DNA from 2 places in the Pseudomonas sp. WOUb67 genome. Region 2 is predicted to be linked to the other one. Evidence: predicted binding sites of a transcription regulator. Region 2 holds the regulator's gene; the other holds the start of a gene.
What was found. The regulator FliA, encoded in region 2, starts transcription of late flagellar genes. The targets are predictions, from matches to a motif close to CTAAAGTTTNNNNNNNNNNNGCCGNTAA.
Positions count from the first base shown of each region.

Region 1: the regulator FliA is predicted to act here: its motif matches at 1,235-1,262, upstream of ABOC32_RS14845 (methyl-accepting chemotaxis protein).

Region 1 covers NZ_CP170112.1:3,317,310-3,326,690, forward strand. The annotation lists gene ABOC32_RS14835 (DUF1835 domain-containing protein) at 1-48, opposite strand, end outside; gene ABOC32_RS14840 (alpha/beta fold hydrolase) at 275-1,165, shown strand; gene ABOC32_RS14845 (methyl-accepting chemotaxis protein) at 1,322-2,947, shown strand; gene mgtA (magnesium-translocating P-type ATPase) at 3,861-6,575, shown strand; gene ABOC32_RS14855 (MFS transporter) at 7,771-8,997, opposite strand; gene ABOC32_RS14860 (LysR family transcriptional regulator) at 9,152-9,381, opposite strand, start outside.
Region 2 covers NZ_CP170112.1:2,469,164-2,478,544, reverse strand. The annotation lists gene ABOC32_RS11290 (chemotaxis protein CheA) at 1-649, opposite strand, end outside; gene ABOC32_RS11285 (protein phosphatase CheZ) at 662-1,450, opposite strand; gene ABOC32_RS11280 (chemotaxis response regulator CheY) at 1,471-1,845, opposite strand; gene fliA (RNA polymerase sigma factor FliA) at 1,966-2,706, opposite strand; gene fleN (flagellar synthesis regulator FleN) at 2,703-3,536, opposite strand; gene flhF (flagellar biosynthesis protein FlhF) at 3,630-4,937, opposite strand; gene flhA (flagellar biosynthesis protein FlhA) at 4,949-7,078, opposite strand; gene flhB (flagellar biosynthesis protein FlhB) at 7,297-8,439, opposite strand; gene fliR (flagellar biosynthetic protein FliR) at 8,442-9,218, opposite strand; gene fliQ (flagellar biosynthesis protein FliQ) at 9,226-9,381, opposite strand, start outside.

The DNA of each region.
Region 1 (9,381 bases), 850 kb from region 2:
GGGCAGGTCGAGCAGGCCGTGGTGGCGGGAAGCATTTATGGCGGGCATGCCAACTCCTTTGGGGCTCGGTCCGCCGACAAGCCGGGAGCTGGTGTGGAAATGTTGTGACGCATGGCTCGGGCAACCCCTTCGCGCGGACCGCAGGCGCAGCCGGCGCCCAGGCCCCGACTTTAACGGTGCAGCACAGCGGGTTGCAAACGATAGTTTTCCCATGGGTTGCCGTGGGCCTTATAGTGGCGGGCTTTTCTCCGTTGAAGTCAAAGGAATGGCGACCATGCGCATACGCACCCTGCTTGCAGCAATCGGCACCAGCTTGTCGCTGGGCTCGGCATTGGCTGCGCCAAGCCAGCCAGTGCCTGTGGCTGACGAACGTATTTCGGTAAAGGTCGAGGGCACCGGGCCGGACGTCATCCTGATCCCCGGGCTGGCCTCATCCCGTGAGGTTTGGGCGGGGCTCGCCAGCACACTGCGCCAACAGCATCGCCTGCACCTGGTGCAGGTTGCAGGCTTTGCCGGTCCGCCTGCTGTGGCCCCTGTGGACGGGCGCGTGGCCGCCCCGGTGGCCGAGGCGGTTGCAGACTATATCCGCAGCCAGCACCTGAAGGCGCCGGCCATCATTGGCCATTCGCTGGGCGGCGAGGTCGCGCTGATGCTTGGCGCACGCCACCCCGAGCGGGTAGGGCGGCTGATCGTTGTCGACGCGCTGCCGTTCTACACGTTACTGATCAACCCCATGGCGACCGCCGAAGCGGCTGCACCGCAGGCTGCGGCATTCCGGGATGCAATGCTGGCGGCCCCGCCAGCCCAGGCCGAAGCGATGCAGCGTACCGCCATCGACCGGCTGGCCAAGACGGCTGAGGCCAGGCCTGCGTTGGTCGAGGCGGCGCTGCGTTCAGACCGCAAGGCTGTAGCCGACGCCACCTATGAACTGATGACTACCGACCTGCGCCCGGAACTGGCCCGTATCCAGGCGCCGGTGGAGGTCGTGTACGCCTATGACCCGTTGTTTGGCATACCCGCTGCCAGCGTTGATGCATTGTTCGCCAACGCCTATGCCGGCACACCGCATATCAGCTTCAAGCGCATAGATGGCAGCTTCCACTTCATCATGCTGGACCAACCACAGGCGTTCGCCGAGGCGGTCGTCGACGTCCTCGGCCGCTGAGGCAGGCCGTGGCGAGGCCTGCGGCCGGCAACATCTGTTCGGTTACCGCCCATAACCGCCTCCCTGCGCCTCAAGCCTGCGCCGGCACCTCCGATAGCAGCACACCCACCGTCGAATCTCGACCAGAAGTGGTGCCAACAAAGGAGTACTGCCCGCATGCTTGCCAACCTGAAGATACGTACCGGAATGTTCTGGGTGCTGTCGTTGTTCAGCCTGACCCTGCTGTTTTCCACCATCAGCGCCTGGCGGGCAGCAGTGGGCAGCGACCAGCAGATCACCGAACTGGACCAGACCGCGCACCAGTCGGACCGGTTGAACAACGCGTTGCTGATGGCAATTCGTTCCAGTGCCAATGTGTCCTCGGGCTTCATCGAGCAGTTGGGTGGCCATGACGAGAGTGCAGCCAAGCGCATGGCGCTGTCGGTCGAGCTGAACGACAAGAGCCAGAAGCTGGTCGACGAATTTGTCGAAAACGCGCGTGAGCCAGCCCTTCGGCCCTTGGCAATCGAACTGCAGGCTACCTTTGCCGAATACGCCAAGGCGGTGGCCGGGCAGCGTGAGGCAACCCGCCAGCGCTCGCTGGAGCAGTACTTCAAGGTCAACAGCGACGCCGGCAATGCCATGGGCCGGTTGCAAGCGTTGCGTCAGCAACTGGTGGGCGCACTGAGCGAGCGTGGCCAGCAGATCATGCTTGAGTCTGATCGGCGTCTGGCCCGCGCCCAACTGCTGAGTCTGGGGCTGCTGGCGGTGACGTTGGTGCTGGCGGCGCTGTGCTGGGCTTTCATTGCCCAGCGTGTTTTGCACCCGCTGCGCGAAGCCGGTCGGCATTTCCAGCGTATTGCCGGTGGCGACCTCAGCGTGCCGGTGCAGGGGCAGGGCAACAACGAGATCGGCCAGCTGTTCCACGAACTGCAGCGTATGCAGCAGAGCCAGCGTGACACCCTGGGGCAGATCAACCACTGTGCCCGGCAGCTGGATGCAGCCGCTACCGCGTTGAACGCGGTCACCGAAGAAAGCGCCAACAACCTCCGCCAGCAGGGGCAGGAGCTGGAGCAGGCAGCCACCGCCGTGACCGAAATGACCACGGCCGTGGAGGAGGTTGCGCGCAACGCCATCACCACGTCGCAAACCACCAGCGAGTCCAACCAGCTGGCCGCGCAAAGCCGCCAGCAAGTCAGCGACAACATCGATGGCACCGAGGCCATGACCCGCGAGATCCAGACCAGCAGTGCGCACCTGGAGCAACTGGTCGGGCAGGTGCGGGATATCGGCAAGGTACTGGAAGTGATCCGCTCGGTGTCCGAGCAAACCAACCTGCTGGCGCTCAATGCTGCCATCGAGGCCGCCCGTGCCGGTGAGGCCGGGCGCGGCTTTGCGGTGGTGGCGGATGAAGTGCGCACGCTGGCCTACCGCACGCAACAGTCGACCCAGGAAATCGAACAGATGATCGGCCGCGTACAGGCGGGCACCGAAGCGGCGGTGGCTTCGATGCAGGCCAGCACCAACCGCGCCCAGTCGACCCTGGACGTGACCCTGGCCTCCGGGCAGGTGCTGGAAGGTATCTACAGTGCGATCGGCGAAATCAACGAGCGCAACCTGGTCATTGCCAGTGCGGCCGAAGAGCAGGCTCAGGTGGCGCGGGAAGTGGACCGCAACCTGCTGAACATCCGCGAGCTGTCGATCAATTCGGCGACGGGCGCGCAGCAGACCAGCGAAGCGAGCAAGGCGATGTCGGGGCTGGTGGGCGAGATGACGGCATTGGTGGGCCGGTTCAGGGTTTGAGGTCCGGCGGGCGACGAGCCCGCACCTGGCCGGTTGTCGCGGTCAACTGTAGGAGCGGCCTTGTGTCGCGATGGGCTGCAAAGCAGCCCCGGCAATTTGTGTTTCTGTGCTGAAATCCCGGGGCTGCTCTGCAGCCCATCGCGACACAAGGCCGCTCCTACAAGGGGCAGTGCAAGCCTGAAGGAAAGAGGAAACATTAAAATACGGTGAAACTTATTTAAAGTTCCCCTTGCTGGTTGACTTCGATACTACGCTTGCATAAAGTTCGATCGCCCCGAGAAAGGGCCTTTTTTCCCTTCACTGAAGAATTCAATGGACACAGTATCTAGTCGCTGCCTGACCGCCGCCGTATGGCCCGGTCAGGCACTTGAACCGGAACACCGGTCCCGACACCCTGGTCGGGCAAGCCGCGCCAGAGCCTGATGCTCCGCCGTGACTTGCCGCCGCCGGTGTCCGCCGGTTGGAGGCAAGCTCATGAACCTTACTTCATTCGTATCACATCGCCTGCTCGCCTGCCTTGCGCCGCAGCAGGCCCGTGCCCGGCCGCCCCGCCTGCATGGGTACCCTGACGACAGCCAGGAGCCCCCCAGTAGATGCGGGCCGCTGGCGTGTCTTCATGCCCGCTTGAGCCGCCAGACTTCTCGCTGAATACAAGATATTGAACGGTATCTTTGCTCTCGAACTTTTTAAATTAAAAGTTCACGGGTAACTATTGCCCGGTATTTATCAACAGGAATCAAACCATGGATTGCGCGAGTAGAAAGTTCGCTGCCGAAACAACTTCCGACCCTCGGCAGCGGACAGACAACTGTCGGACAACCCGAGTATTTTTCTGCGACCCGACATGCCTTCGTTCACCGCCTGAGTGAAACGTCTGTGTGTCGTGCCGCCGCAGCGGCAGGAGCACAGCAACATGACTGTCAAACACCGCAACACCTCATCGGCCAAGGCCGAACGTGAAACCCGCCTATCTACCCGCGCTGCCCGTGAAGCGCGCAATGGCCTGGCCGTTACCCTCGCCAACCTTGATGCCAGCGAACACGGTCTGACCGAGCACGAGGCTGCCAAGCGCCTGGAGCGCGATGGGGCCAACCAGGTCGCCCACGACCCGCAACCCCACGCCCTGGTGCAATTGCTCAAGGCCCTGCACAACCCGTTCATCTATGTACTGCTGACCCTGGCCGGGATCAGCTTCGTCACCGACTACTGGCTGCCGGTCAGCGCCGGCGAAACGGACGACGCCGACCTGACCAAGGTCATCATCATCATGACCATGGTCAGCCTCAGCAGCCTGCTGCGCTTCTGGCAGGAATACCGCTCGAACAAGGCCGCCGACGCGCTCAAGGCCATGGTGCGCACCACCGCCACCGTACTGCGCCGCGAGCAGGTCGGGCAGGCCCCGCGCCTGCGCGAAGTGCCCATGGACGAACTGGTGGCCGGCGACATCGTGCAGCTTTCTGCAGGCGACATGATCCCCGCCGACATTCGCCTGCTCGAATCGCGCGACCTGTTCATCAGTCAGGCAGTGCTCACCGGCGAAGCGCTGCCGGTCGAGAAGTACGACACCTTGGGCAATGTCGCGCAGAAGTCTGCCACCGGGCATGGCGCTGACCAGGGCAACCTGCTTGAGCTGCCGAACATCTGCTTCATGGGCACCAACGTGGTCAGCGGCCGCGCCCGCGCCGTGGTGGTCGCCACCGGCCGGCGCACCTACTTCGGCTCGCTGGCCAAAGCCATTGCCGGCTCGCGCAGCCAGACCGCCTTCGACCGCGGTGTGAACAGCGTCAGCAGCCTGCTGATCCGCTTCATGCTGGTGATGGTGCCGGTGGTGTTCATGATCAACGGTGTGGTCAAGGGCGACTGGGGTGATGCCTTCCTCTTCGCGCTTGCCGTGGCAGTGGGCCTGACCCCGGAAATGCTGCCGATGATCGTCAGCGCCAACCTGGCCAAGGGCGCCGTGGCCATGGCCCGGCGCAAGGTGGTGGTCAAGCGCCTGAACGCCATCCAGAACCTGGGCTCCATGGACGTACTGTGCACCGACAAGACCGGCACGCTCACCCAGGACCGGATCATCCTCGAACACCACGTGCGCTCCGACGGCCAGCGCGACCGGCATATCCTTGAACTGGCCTGGCTCAACAGCCATCACCAGAGCGGCATCCGCAACCTGATGGACCAGGCCGTGCTGCATTTCGCGGGTCAGGACCGTGAGTTCCAGGTGCCCTATGCCTATGCAAAAGTCGATGAACTGCCGTTCGATTTCATCCGCCGTCGCCTGTCGGTGGTGGTGAAGAACGCCTTGGGTGATCACCTGCTGGTCAGCAAGGGTGCGGTCGAGGAAATGCTCGCCATCGCCACCCATGTGCAGGAAGGCGACAGCGTCGTTGTCCTGGACCCGCGCCGCCGCCAGCAGCTTCTGGCCAGCGCCGATGCCTACAACCAGGACGGCTTCCGTGTGCTGGTGGTCGCCACCCGCGAGATCCCGGCGGCCGAAGGCAAGGCGCAGTACCACACCGACGATGAGCGCGACCTGGTCATCCAGGGTTTCCTGACCTTCCTCGACCCACCCAAGGAAACTGCCGGCCCGGCCATCGCCGCCCTGCGCGACATGGGCGTGCGGGTGAAGGTGCTGACCGGCGACAACCCGGTGGTTACCTGCAAGGTCTGCCGTGAAGTGGGCCTGGAGCCAGGCCTGCCACTGCTCGGCCAGGACATCGAGCGCATGGACGACACCACCCTGAAGCTTCAGGTCGAGGAACGCACGGTCTTTGCCAAGCTCACCCCGCTGCAGAAATCACGCGTGCTCAAGGCCCTGCAGGCCAATGGTCACACGGTGGGCTTCCTCGGCGACGGCATCAACGACGCCGCAGCCCTGCGCGATGCCGATGTCGGTATCTCGGTGGACAGCGGCACCGACATCGCCAAGGAGTCGGCCGATATCATCCTGCTGGAAAAGAGCCTGATGGTGCTGGAGGAGGGGGTGCTCAAAGGCCGCGAAACCTTCGGCAACATCATGAAGTACCTGTGCATGACTGCCAGTTCCAACTTCGGCAATGTGTTCTCGGTTTTGGTGGCCAGTGCGTTCATTCCGTTCCTGCCGATGCTGGCGATTCACCTGCTGCTGCAGAACCTGATGTACGACTTCTCCCAGCTGTCGCTGCCGTGGGACCGCATGGACAAGGAGTTCCTCAGCAAACCACGCAAATGGGATGCCCGCAACATCGGCCGCTTCATGCTGTGGATCGGCCCGACGTCGTCGATCTTCGACATCACCACCTTTGCCCTGATGTGGTACGTGTTCGCTGCCAACAGCGTCGAGATGCAGGCGCTGTTCCAGTCTGGCTGGTTCATCGAAGGGTTGCTGTCGCAGACCTTGGTGGTACACATGCTGCGTACTCGCAAGGTGCCGTTCTTCCAGAGCACCGCTGCGCTGCCGGTGGTGCTGGCAACGGGACTGGTGATGGCATTGGGCATCTACATCCCGTTCTCGCCGGTGGGCGCGATGGTCGGCCTGGTGCCGTTGCCATGGGAATACTTCCCTTGGCTGGTTGCTACGCTGCTGGGTTATTGCGTGGTCGCGCAAGCGATGAAGACCCTCTACATCCGCCGCTTCGGGCAGTGGTTCTGAGCCCTGCAAGGTGGCACGGGCTTCGCCCGTGAGCCTGAAGCTGGCGCTGGTCCTGTGGCAGCGGGTTCACCCGCGAAGAATCCAACGCAGGGTATGGCACCGGCTTCGCCGGTGTTCGCGGCTAAAGCCGCTCCCACAGGTGCAGCGCAAGCCTGAAGCCGGCCCGGTACCTGTGGGAGCGGGTTCACCCGCGAAGCATCCAGCGCGGTGTATGGCACCGGCTTTGCCGGTGTTCGCGGCTAAAGCCGCTCCCACAGGTGCAGCGCAAGCCTGAAACCGGCCCGGTACCTGTGGGAGCGGGTTCACCCGCGAAGTATCCAGCGCGGTGTATGGCACCGGCTTTGCCGGTGTTCGCGGCTAAAGCCGCTCCTACAGGTGCAGCGCAAGCCTGAAGCCGGCCCGGTACCTGTGGGAGCGGGTTCACCCGCGAAGAATCCAGCGCGGTGTATGGCACCGGCTTCGCCGGTGTTCGCGGCTAAAGCCGCTCCCACAGGTGCAGCGCAAGCCTGAAACCGGCCCGGTACCTGTGGGAGCGGGTTCACCCGCGAAGTATCCAGCGCGGTGTATGGCACCGGCTTTGCCGGTGTTCGCGGCTAAAGCCGCTCCTACAGGTGCAGCGCAAGCCTGAAGCCGGCCCGGTACCTGTGGGAGCGGGTTCACCCGCGAAGCATCCAGCGCGGTGTATGGCACCGGCTTTGCCGGTGTTCGCGGCTAAAGCCGCTCCTACAGGTACAGCGTAAGCCTGAAACCGGCACGGTACCTGTGGGAGCGGGTTCACCCGCGAAGCATCCAGCGCGGTGTATGGCACCGGCTTTGCCGGTGTTCGCGGCTAAAGCCGCTCCTACAGGTGCAGCGCAAGCCTGAAACCGGCACGGTACCTGTGGGAGCGGGTTCACCCGCGAAGCATCCAGCGCGGTGTATGGCACCGGCTTTGCCGGTGTTCGCGGCTAAAGCCGCTCCTACAGGTACAGCGTAAGCCTGAAACCGGCCCGTTACCTGTGGGAGCGGGTTCACCCGCGAAGAATCCAGCGCGGTGTATGGCACCGGCTTTGCCGGTGTTCGCGGCTAAAGCCGCTCCTACAGGGACTGCGTCAGCCTGAAACCGGCCCGTTACCTGTGGGAGCGGGCGTGCCCGCGAAGCAGGCGCCTCGGTCTTCGACAGCTCATGCTTTGCGCAGTCGCTCCAGGCGGCGACTCAGCCCGGCTGTGCTGCCAGGCTGTTGCTCACATTGCGCCCCAGCACCAGCACGGTGACAAAGCCGCAGCCCACCAGCGCCGTGGCCAGGCTCAACAGCACTGCAGTGCCCATATGGTCGACCACCTGCCCGCCGAAGAACGAGCCCAGTGCAATGATCACCTGGAACATAGCCACGAACAGCGGCATGCCACGTTCGACATCCTTGGGCGCCACCACAAACATCCAGATGTTGGCGCAGGCCGGGAACGCACCGAAGGCGAAGCCCCACAGCGCGATCAGCATCGCGGCGCCGGTCATGCCGGTGGCGAAGTGCGGGAACAGCGCGGTGCTGACAGCAATCATCAGCGCGACCAGCATCAGGGTATGCCGCACGCTGCGGTTGGCAGCGTAGCCCGCGAAGATGTTGCCCATGAACCCGGCGACGCCGTACAGCAGCAACAGTGAGCCAATCGTTGGCCCGTCAAAGCCGGCATTCTGTTTGAAGAACGGGGCAACATAGGTGTACGCGGCAAAGTGCGCCAGGCCGATCAGCAGCACGGCGATCAAACCGACCCGCGCTTGCGGGTTGATGAACAAGGCCGGCAGGTCGCTGATGCGAATGGCCTTTTCCGGCAGCAGACGCGGCAGCAAAAATACCTGCGCCAGCAGCACGGGAATGCCCACCAGTGCGGTGACCAGGAAGGTCATGCGCCAGCCCATCAGGCCACTTAGCCAGGTGCCCACGGGCACGCCCACTACGGTCGCCAGGGTTACGCCGGCCATGATGATGGAGTTGGCCTTGGCCACGCCCATGCCGTCCGGGGCCAGGCGGCCGCTGAGGGCGATGGCGGTCGCCCAGAAGCCACCGATACTGACACCCAGCAGCACGCGGCCGACCAACAGCAGGTTGAAGTCGACGGCATAGGCCACGATGGTGTTGGCGATGATCATGATCAGCGTCAGGCCGATCAGCAGGTAGCGCCGGTCCAGCGCGCCGACGCCCACGGAAATCAACGGGGCGGCCAGCGCGGCCATGATGCCGGGCAGCGTCACCATCAGGCCGGCAAGGCCTGCACTGATGCCAAGGTCACTGGCCACATCGTTGAGCACCCCCACCGGGAGGAACTCGCTGGTGACCAGGGCGAAGGCGCCCACGGCGACCGAGAGGATTGCCAGCCATTGTTGCGTGACACTCTGTTGACTATGTTCGGGAAGGCCGCGAGGGGCCTGGCGGTTGCTTGGCATGGGGGTCGGTTCCATGAGGGATGTCGCCTGTAGCAGGCGCAGGAGCGGAGGGATTTGCAGGCGATTATAGGGACGGCCTTGTCAGGCCGACAGGCAGGCCGCTTGATAGTAATCATCAGCGCAATCGATGAAACGCTTTGTGTAGAGCCTTCGCCTATGGCGGCAAGCCTATGTTCCTGGCTGCCGCCAGCACCAGGCTGCGTAGCCACCTGGAAGCTGCCGAACGATGTTTGCGTGCATGCCACAGCTGGTAATAGCGCAATGGCTGCGCCGACACCGGAAATGGTTCGATACGCAACGGTAGCAACTCGGTGTAATGCTTGGCAAATGATCGCGTGGTGGTGAACAGCAGGTTCGACTTCACCAGCGCATAAGGCGCAAGGC
Region 2 (9,381 bases):
CTTCGACACTGAACTGGCCTTTGCCGTGCAACTGGTCAAGCAGCGACTCGAACTCGGCGTCGGTGATTTCGTCACCTGCGCCACTGATGGTCTCGCCCTGCATCTGCTCGTCGACCGCGGCTTGCGCCTTGACCGCATCGAGCGAATCGAGCAACTGCTCAAACTCGCTGTCGGTGATGTCCTGGTCATCGGCAGGGGCCACGGCTGCAACCTGCGCCTCGGCTACCGGTGCCGCAGGCGCTTCAGCAACCTCGGCACCACCGGGTTCGGCCAGGCGCGACAAAGCCGCCAGCAACTCGGGGGTGGCCGGGGTGACGTCGGCGCGCTCGCGCACCTGGCCAAACATGCTGTTGACCGTATCCAGTGCCTCAAGCACCACGTCCATCAGTTCCGCATCGACCCGGCGCTCACCTTTGCGCAGGATGTCGAACACGTTCTCGGCGATATGGCAGCACTCCACCAGCTCGTTCAGCTGGAGGAAGCCGGCGCCCCCTTTTACAGTGTGGAAACCGCGAAAGATCGCATTGAGCAGGTCGGCATCGTCAGGTCGGCTTTCCAGCTCGACCAGTTGCTCGGACAGTTGCTCAAGTATTTCGCCGGCTTCTACCAGGAAATCCTGGAGGATTTCTTCATCGGCGCCGAAGCTCATCAAACGTGCTCCTTAAAAACCCAGGCTGGACAGCAAATCATCGACATCGTCCTGACCGGACACAACGTCTTCACGCTTATCGGCATGAATCTGCGGACCTTCACCCCGAGTCGGATGTTTTTCTGCATCTTTTTCTGCGCGCAGTTGATCGTGGTCATGCTGGATACCGGCAAAGCGGTCGACCTGGCTGGCCATCAGCACCAGTTTGAGCAGGTTGCTTTCCACCTCGGTCACCAGGCTGGTGACGCGCTTGATCACCTGGCCGGTCAGGTCCTGATAGTCCTGAGCCAGCAGAATGTCGTTGAGATGCCCGGCAACCTTGCGGTTACCTTCAGCGCTGTGCGTCAGGAAACTGTCGACGCGCTTGACCAGGTCGCGGAACTCCGGCGCAGCCACTTCGCGGCGCATGAAGCGCTGCCAATCGGTGCTCAGGGCCTTGGCTTCGCTGGCCAGGTCGTTTAGCACCGGGGTGCTTTCCTCGACCAGGTCCATGGTGCGGTTGGCCGCGCCCTCGGTCAGCTTGACCACGTACGACAGGCGCTCGGTAGCGTCGGTAATCTGCGACACCTCCTCGGCCTGCGGTATGGTCGGGTCGATCTGGAAGCTGACGATCGCGCTGTGCAACTCGCGGGTCAGCTTGCCAACTTCCTGGTACAGGCCGCGGTCGCGGGTCTGGTTCAGCTCGTGAATCAGCTGTACCGCCTCGCCGAAACGGCCCCGCTCCAGGCTTTCGACCAACTCCTGGGCATGCTTCTTCAGGGTCGATTCGAACTCCCCCAAAGACGTTTGTGATGAATCCATGGCGCGCCCCCTGACGTGACTCAGCCGTTGACGCGTTCGAAGATCTTCTCGATCTTTTCTTTGAGCACCTGAGCGGTGAACGGCTTGACCACATAGCCATTGACGCCGGCCTGGGCCGCTTCGATGATCTGGTCGCGCTTGGCCTCGGCAGTTACCATCAGTACCGGCATGGTTTTCAGCTTTTCACTGGCTCGCACTTTACGCAGCAGGTCGATGCCGGACATGCCGGGCATGTTCCAGTCAGTCACCAGGAAATCGTAGTGGCCGTTTTCCAGCATCGGCAGCGCCGTAGTGCCATCGTCGGCTTCTTCGGTGTTGGTGAAGCCCAGGTCACGCAACAGGTTCTTGATGATCCGCCGCATCGTCGAAAAGTCGTCAACGATGAGGATTTTCATGTTCTTGTCCAATTAGACCTCCAAGCAGTCTCAAACGCGCCCGGTCTACCGGGCACGCACTCATTCAATTCGGTACAACGTGGAAAAAGCACGTGGAAAACGCCTGCAACGACACCGGGCTCAACGTGCCCGCCATTCCCCCAGGCGGCTACGCAGGCGCGCGGCGCACTGGCTGTGCAACTGGCTGACCCGCGACTCGCTGACCCCAAGCACCTCGCCGATTTCCTTGAGGTTCAACTCTTCGTCGTAGTACAGCGCCAGTACCAGGCGCTCACGCTCCGGCAGGTTGGCAATGGCCTCGGTCAGGGCAGCCTGGAAGCGTTCGTCCTCCAGGCCACGCGCAGGTTCGACATGGCCACTGGCGCCATCCTCATGCAGCCCTTCGTGCTCGCCGTCCTGCAACAGGTCGTCAAAGCTGAACAGGCGGCTGCCCAAGGTATCGTTCAAGATCCCGTAGTAATCGTCGAGACTCAATTGGAGTTCGGCAGCAACTTCATGATCTTTAGCGTCCCGGCCTGTTCTGGCTTCAACGGCACGCATTGCGTCACTGACCATGCGGGTATTACGGTGCACCGAACGCGGTGCCCAGTCGCCCTTGCGCACCTCGTCGAGCATGGCCCCGCGGATGCGGATGCCAGCATAGGTTTCAAAGCTGGCGCCTTTGCTGGCGTCATACTTGTTGGCCACTTCAAGCAGGCCGATCATGCCGGCCTGGATCAGGTCCTCGACCTGCACGTTGGCCGGCAAGCGCGCCAACAGGTGGTAGGCAATGCGCTTCACCAGCGGGGCGTAGCGTTCGATAAGCTCGTACTGGGCGTCTTTCGCCGCCCGGCTGTACATCTTGAAGCCGCTGGCGTTCATAGCACGGGTCCCGCGCTGGTGGGTTGCACCAGACGCTCGACAAAGAACTCCAGGTGCCCGCGCGGGTTGGCCGGCAGCGGCCAGCTGTCGACCTTCTGGGCAATCGCCTTGAAGGCCAGCGCGCATTTGGAACGCGGGAAGGCTTCGTAGACGGCGCGCTGCTTCTGCACCGCCTTGCGCACGCATTCGTCGTACGGCACGGCGCCCACGTACTGCAGGGCAACGTCGAGGAAGCGGTCGGTGACCTTGGTCAGCTTGGCGAACAGGTTGCGCCCTTCCTGCGGGCTCTGCGCCATGTTGGCCAGCACACGGAAACGATTCATCCCGTAGTCGCGGTTGAGCAGTTTGATCAGGGCGTAGGCATCGGTGATCGAGGTGGGCTCGTCACACACCACCAGCAGCACTTCCTGGGCGGCGCGAACGAAGCTGACCACCGACTCACCGATACCCGCCGCAGTGTCGATCACCAGCACGTCGAGGTTGTCGCCGATTTCGCTGAACGCCTGGATCAGCCCGGCATGCTGGGCCGGGGCCAGGTGCACCATGCTCTGGGTGCCCGAGGCCGCCGGCACGATGCGCACACCGCCAGGGCCTTGCAGCATCACGTCACGCAGCTCGCAGCGCCCCTCGATGACATCGGCCAGGGTACGTTTGGGGGTAAGGCCCAGCAACACGTCGACGTTGGCCAGGCCCAGGTCGGCGTCCAGCAGCATGACCCTGCGGCCAAGCTCGGCCAGCGCCAGGGACAAGTTCACTGAAACGTTAGTCTTGCCGACGCCACCTTTGCCACCGGTCACGGCGATCACCTGTACGGGATGCATGCTACCCATGTCTGTTCTTTACCTTGTCTCGCTGGGACTCAGGCCACACGTGGGGCAATTCTGCGTACCCCTTGGCATAGCTACTTTGCACACGCTTCATGGTCAACCCGCTCGCCGGGGGTTGTGATAGAGATCAGCGAACATGTCGGCCATGGCCTCTTCGCTGGGCTCGTCCTGCAGCTGCACATTCACCGCACGGGACACCAGCTGGTGACCACGCGGCAGGTGCAGGTCGTCAGGAATGCGCGGGCCATCGGTGAGGTAGGCCACGGGCAGTTCATGACTGATGGCAAGGCTCAGCACATCGCCGAGGCTCGCCGTTTCATCCAGTTTGGTCAGGATGCAACCGGCCAGGCCACAACGCTTGTAGCTGTGGTAGGCGGCGGTCAGCACCTGTTTCTGGCTGGTGGTAGCCAGTACCAGGTAATTCTTCGCGGCAATGCCACGCCCGGCCAGGGTTTCCAGCTGCATGCGCAGTGCCGGGTCGCTGGCCTGCAGGCCGGCGGTATCGATCAGCACGACGCGCTTGCGCAGCAGTGGCTCCAGCGCCGCAGCCAACGACTGGCCCGGGTCGACGTAGGTCACTGGCACGTTGAGGATGCGGCCCAGGGTCTTGAGCTGCTCCTGGGCACCGATACGGAAGCTGTCCATGCTCACCAGCGCCAGGTTCTGCGCGCCGTACTTGAGCACGTAGCGGGCAGCCAGCTTGGCCAGGGTGGTGGTCTTGCCCATGCCGGCCGGGCCGACCATGGCAATTACCCCACCCTCTTCGATCGGTTCGATTTCAGGAATTTCGATCATCCGCGCCAGGTGCGCCAACAGCATGCGCCAGGCCTGGCGAGGCTCTTCGATCTCGGTGGTCAGGTCCAGCAGCTCACGGGCGATAGGCCCGGACAGGCCAATGCGCTGCAGGCGGCGCCAGAGGTTGGCCTGCTGCGGCTTGCTGCCCTGCAGCTGGCTCCAGGCCAGCGAACCGAGCTGCACTTCCAGCAGCTCGCGCAGGCCCGACAGCTCGGAGCGCATGGCATCGAACAGGCGCGGGTCGACCGGCGCCGCAGCAGGGGCAGCGACAGCCTCAGGGGCATCGACGTGCGGCTCGATCAACGGCTCGGCGGCCGTCAGCGACTGCCCGGCAAACAATTGGCGGTTGTTGTCGCTGCTGTCCTGGCGGTGGTCCAGCTCGGCCTGGGCAGTGGCGATGCGCGTATGGGTCTTGCGCAGCTCTTCTTCCAGCTCGGCGTTGGGCACGCGCGGGGCCAGGGCGGACAGCTTGTAGTCCAGCGCGGCCGTCAGTTCGACACCACCGGCAATGCGGCGGTTGCCAATGATCGCGGCATCGGCGCCCAGCTCGTCACGGACCAGTTTCATGGCCTGACGCATATCGGCGGCGAAAAATCGCTTAACTTGCATTATCCACTACCTCAGCCGTTAGGGCCCACGGTGGCAACGATGGTGACTTGCTTGTTGTCAGGTATTTCCTGATACGCCAGAACATGCAAATTCGGTACAGCCAGGCGACCGAAACGCGACAGCATGGCGCGGATCGGGCCGGCGACCAGCAGTATGGCCGGTTGGCCCTGCATTTCCTGGCGCTGGGCCGCTTCGATCAGCGAACGTTGCAGCTTCTCGGCCATGCTCGGTTCCAGAAGAACACCATCTTCCTGACCCTGCCCGGCCCTTTGCAGACTATTGAGCAAAATCTGTTCCAACCTTGGCTCCAGGGTAATCACTGGCAGCTCAGACTCAACGCCGACAATGCTTTGCACGATGGCGCGACACAATCCGACGCGTACAGCCGCCACCAGCGCGGCGGTATCTTGACTCTTGCCGGCGTTGTTCGCGATGGCTTCGGCAATACTGCGAATATCGCGCACCGGCACCTGTTCCGACAACAACGCTTGCAGCACCTTCAGCAGGCCCGACAAGGAAATGACACCCGGCACCAGCTCTTCTGCAAGTTTAGGCGATGCCTTGGACAGCACCTGCAGCAGTTGCTGAACCTCTTCGTGGCCAATCAGCTCGTGGCAGTGCTTCTGCAGGATCTGGTTGAGGTGGGTGGCCACCACGGTGCTTGCGTCGACCACGGTGTAGCCCAGCGACTGAGCCTGGGAACGCTGGCCGACGTCGATCCACACCGCCTCCAGGCCAAACGCCGGGTCGCGCGCGGCAATGCCGTTCAGGGTGCCGAACACTTGCCCGGGGTTGATCGCCAGCTCCCGGTCCGGGTAAATCTCTGCTTCGGCGAGGATCACCCCCATCAGGGTCAGGCGATAGGCGCTGGGCTGCAGGTCGAGGTTGTCGCGAATGTGCACGGTGGGCATGAGGAAACCCAGGTCCTGGGACAGCTTCTTGCGCACCCCCTTGATCCGCGCCAGCAACTGGCCGCCCTGGTTGCGGTCGACCAGCGGGATCAGCCGGTAACCGACTTCCAGGCCGATCATGTCGATGGGCGTCACGTCGTCCCAGCCCAGCTCCTTGGTATCGAGCGCGCGCTGCGGCGAGGGCAACAGGTCTTGCTGGCGCTGCGCCTCTTGCTGCGCCTCCAGCTTGACCTTGTGCTGCTTCTTCCACACCAGGTAGGCGCCGCCACAGGCCATCAGGCCAAGGCTGAGGAAGGCCACGTGGGGCATGCCCGGCACCAGCCCCATGACGATCATCAGCCCGCCGGATACCGCCAGGGCCTTGGGCGAATCGAACATCTGCCGGTTGATCAGCTTGCCCATGTCCTCGGAGCCCGAGGCGCGGGTGACCATGATCGCGGCGGCGGTGGACAGCAGCAGTGATGGCAATTGCGCCACCAAACCGTCACCAATGGTCAGCAAGGCGTACACCCTGCCGGCATCGCCGAAGCTCATGCCGTGCTGCAGCATGCCGATCAGCATGCCGCCGATCAGGTTGATGAACAGGATCAGCAGGCCGGCGATGGCGTCACCGCGGACGAACTTGCTGGCACCGTCCATCGAGCCATAGAACTCGGCCTCCTGCGCCACCTCGGCACGGCGGTGCTTGGCCTGGGCCTGGTCGATCAGGCCGGCGTTGAGGTCGGCGTCGATGGCCATCTGCTTGCCGGGCATGGCGTCGAGGGTGAAACGCGCGCTCACCTCGGAAATACGCCCGGCACCCTTGGTCACCACCACGAAGTTGATGATCATGAGGATGGCAAACACCACGCCACCGACCACGTAGTTGCCGCCGATCACTACCTCACCGAAGGCCTGGATCACCTTACCGGCAGCGCCGTGGCCCTCCTGGCCATGCAGCATGACCACGCGGGTGGACGCCACGTTCAGGGCCAGACGCAGCAGCGTGGCCACCAGCAGGATGGTGGGGAAGGCGGCGAAGTCCAGCGGGCGCAGGGCGTACACGCAGACCAGCAGCACCACGATCGACAAGGCGATGTTGAAGGTGAAGAACACGTCGAGCAGGAACGGCGGTATCGGCAACATCATCATTGCCAACATCACCAGCAGCAGCAGCGGCACGCCCAGGTTGCCCCGGCCGAGACCGGCCAGGTTGTTGCGGGCGTTGCTGATTAACTGAGTGCGATCCACCGCGAGTCCTCTTGATGCAAAACTTTGACGCCCAGGGGGCGCCTGGGCGTGGCTTTGCAAGAAGCCTTCCAACTTTGCTCGGCAGATGATTTATGTTGCCTGTGCCGGCCTCTTCGCGGGTAAACCCGCTCCCACAGGTACTGCACAGGGTTTGAAATTTGTGACGCCCCTGTGGGAGCGGGTTTACCCGCGAAGAGGCCAGCCGCCTTGATGCAAGGTCAACTGTCGCGGCGCAGGTCCGGCGGGATCGGCAGGTCTTCTTTCAATGGCTCTGGCCGCTTGCCCCTGCCAGCGCGGTACTGGCGGATCTGGAACACATAGGCCAGCACCTGCGCCACGGCCAGGTACAAGCCGGCGGGGATTTCCTGCTCAGGCTCGGTGGAGTAGTAGATCGCCCGCGCCAGCGCCGGCGATTCGAGGATCTGGATCTTGTGCTCCACGCCAATCTCGCGAATCTTCAAGGCCATGAAGTCGGTGCCCTTGGCCAGCAGCAACGGCGCCGCCCCGCCCTTCTCCGGGTCGTACTGCAGGGCCACCGCATAGTGCGTCGGGTTGGTGATGATCACATCGGCCTGCGGCACCGCCGCCATCATGCGCCGCTGCGACATCTCGCGCTGCAGCTGGCGAATGCGTTGCTTGACCTCGGGCTTGCCCTCGCTGTCCTTGTACTCGTCGCGCACTTCCTGCTTGGTCATCTTCATTTTCTTGTGCGTCTGGTACAGCTGGATGGGCACGTCCGCCGCCGCGATCAACAGCAGCCCGGCCGACATCCACAACGCACTCCAGCCCACTACCTGCAGGCTGTGAATGATCGCCTGCTCCAGCGGCTCGTTGGCGATCGACAACAAGGCCTGGCGGTCGTTGATCAACACCACCACCGCCACTACCAGGATCACGAAGAACTTGGCCAGCGCCTTGAGCAGCTCGGTCAAGCCATTCACCGAGAACATGCGCTTGATCCCCGACAGCGGGTTCATGCGGCTGAATTTAGGCTGCAGCAAGCTGCCAGAGAACAGGAAGCCGCTGAGGGCAATGGGCGCGACGAAAGAAATCACGAACAGCAAAATCAGCACCGGCTGCACCGCCCATATCGCCATCTTGCCCGACACCAGCAGGAAGGCACCCATGGCCCGCTCGTCGACAATGATGTCGCGGGTCAGGCTGAAGTTCATGCGCATGATGCTCAGCAACGTCTCGGCCATATGGCCGCCGAATGCCAACAGGCCGCCCGCGCCCGCCAGGGTCACCGCCACCGTGTTCAGCTCCTTGGAGCGTGCGATCTCGCCTTTCTCGCGGGCATCGCGCTTGCGCTTCTCGGTGGGGTCTTCTGTCTTGTCCTGACCGCTCTCGCTTTCTGCCATGCTCAGCGCGCCCTCGCCAGTTCACGCAGCCATTGCAGCGCTTCGCTGGCCAATGCCTGATAGTGGGACAGCACATCGGCCAGACCAACCCAGAAAATGAGCATGCCCAGGACCAGGGTCAGCGGCAGGCCAATGGAGAAAATATTCAGCTGTGGCGCGGCCCGGGTCATTACGCCAAAGGCAATGTTCACCACGAGCAAGGCGGCGACTACCGGCAGGATCAGCAGCAGGCCGGCCGCAAACATCCAGCCCACTCGCCCGACCAGCTCCCAGAACTGGTTGACCACCAGCGCATTGCCGACCGGCAAGGTGGTGAAGCTTTCGGTCAGCACCTCGAACACCACCAGGTGGCCGTTCATCAGCAGGAACAGCACGCTCACCAGCATGGTCAGGAACTGGCTGATCACCGTGACGTTTACACCGTTGGCCGGGTCGACCATCGAGGCGAAGGCCATACCCATCTGCACCGCGACGATCTGCCCGGCAACCACAAACGCCTGGAACAGCAACTGCAAGGCCAGGCCGAACAGCGCACCGACAATGATCTGTTCGGCGCACAGCAGCATGCCGCGCAGGCTCAACGGGTCGAATTCGGGCAACGGCGGCAGCGCCGGCACGATCACCACGGTAATGGCCACCGCGACGTACAGGCGCACACGCGCCGGCAGCATGCGTGTGCCAAAGATCGGCATGGTCATCAGCACCGCTGTCACCCTGAACAACGGCAGGATGAAGGTGGCGACCCAGGTGCCGATCTGCGCGTCGGTCAGCTCCAGCATGCCCGCGTCAACCGATGAGCTGCGGAATGTTGGTGTACAGGGTGGTGATGTACTCCATGAACTTCTGCACCAGCCAAGGCCCGGCGACGATCAGCGTGATCAGCATCACCAGCAGACGCGGCAGAAAGCTCAGGGTCTGTTCGTTGATCTGGGTGGCGGCCTG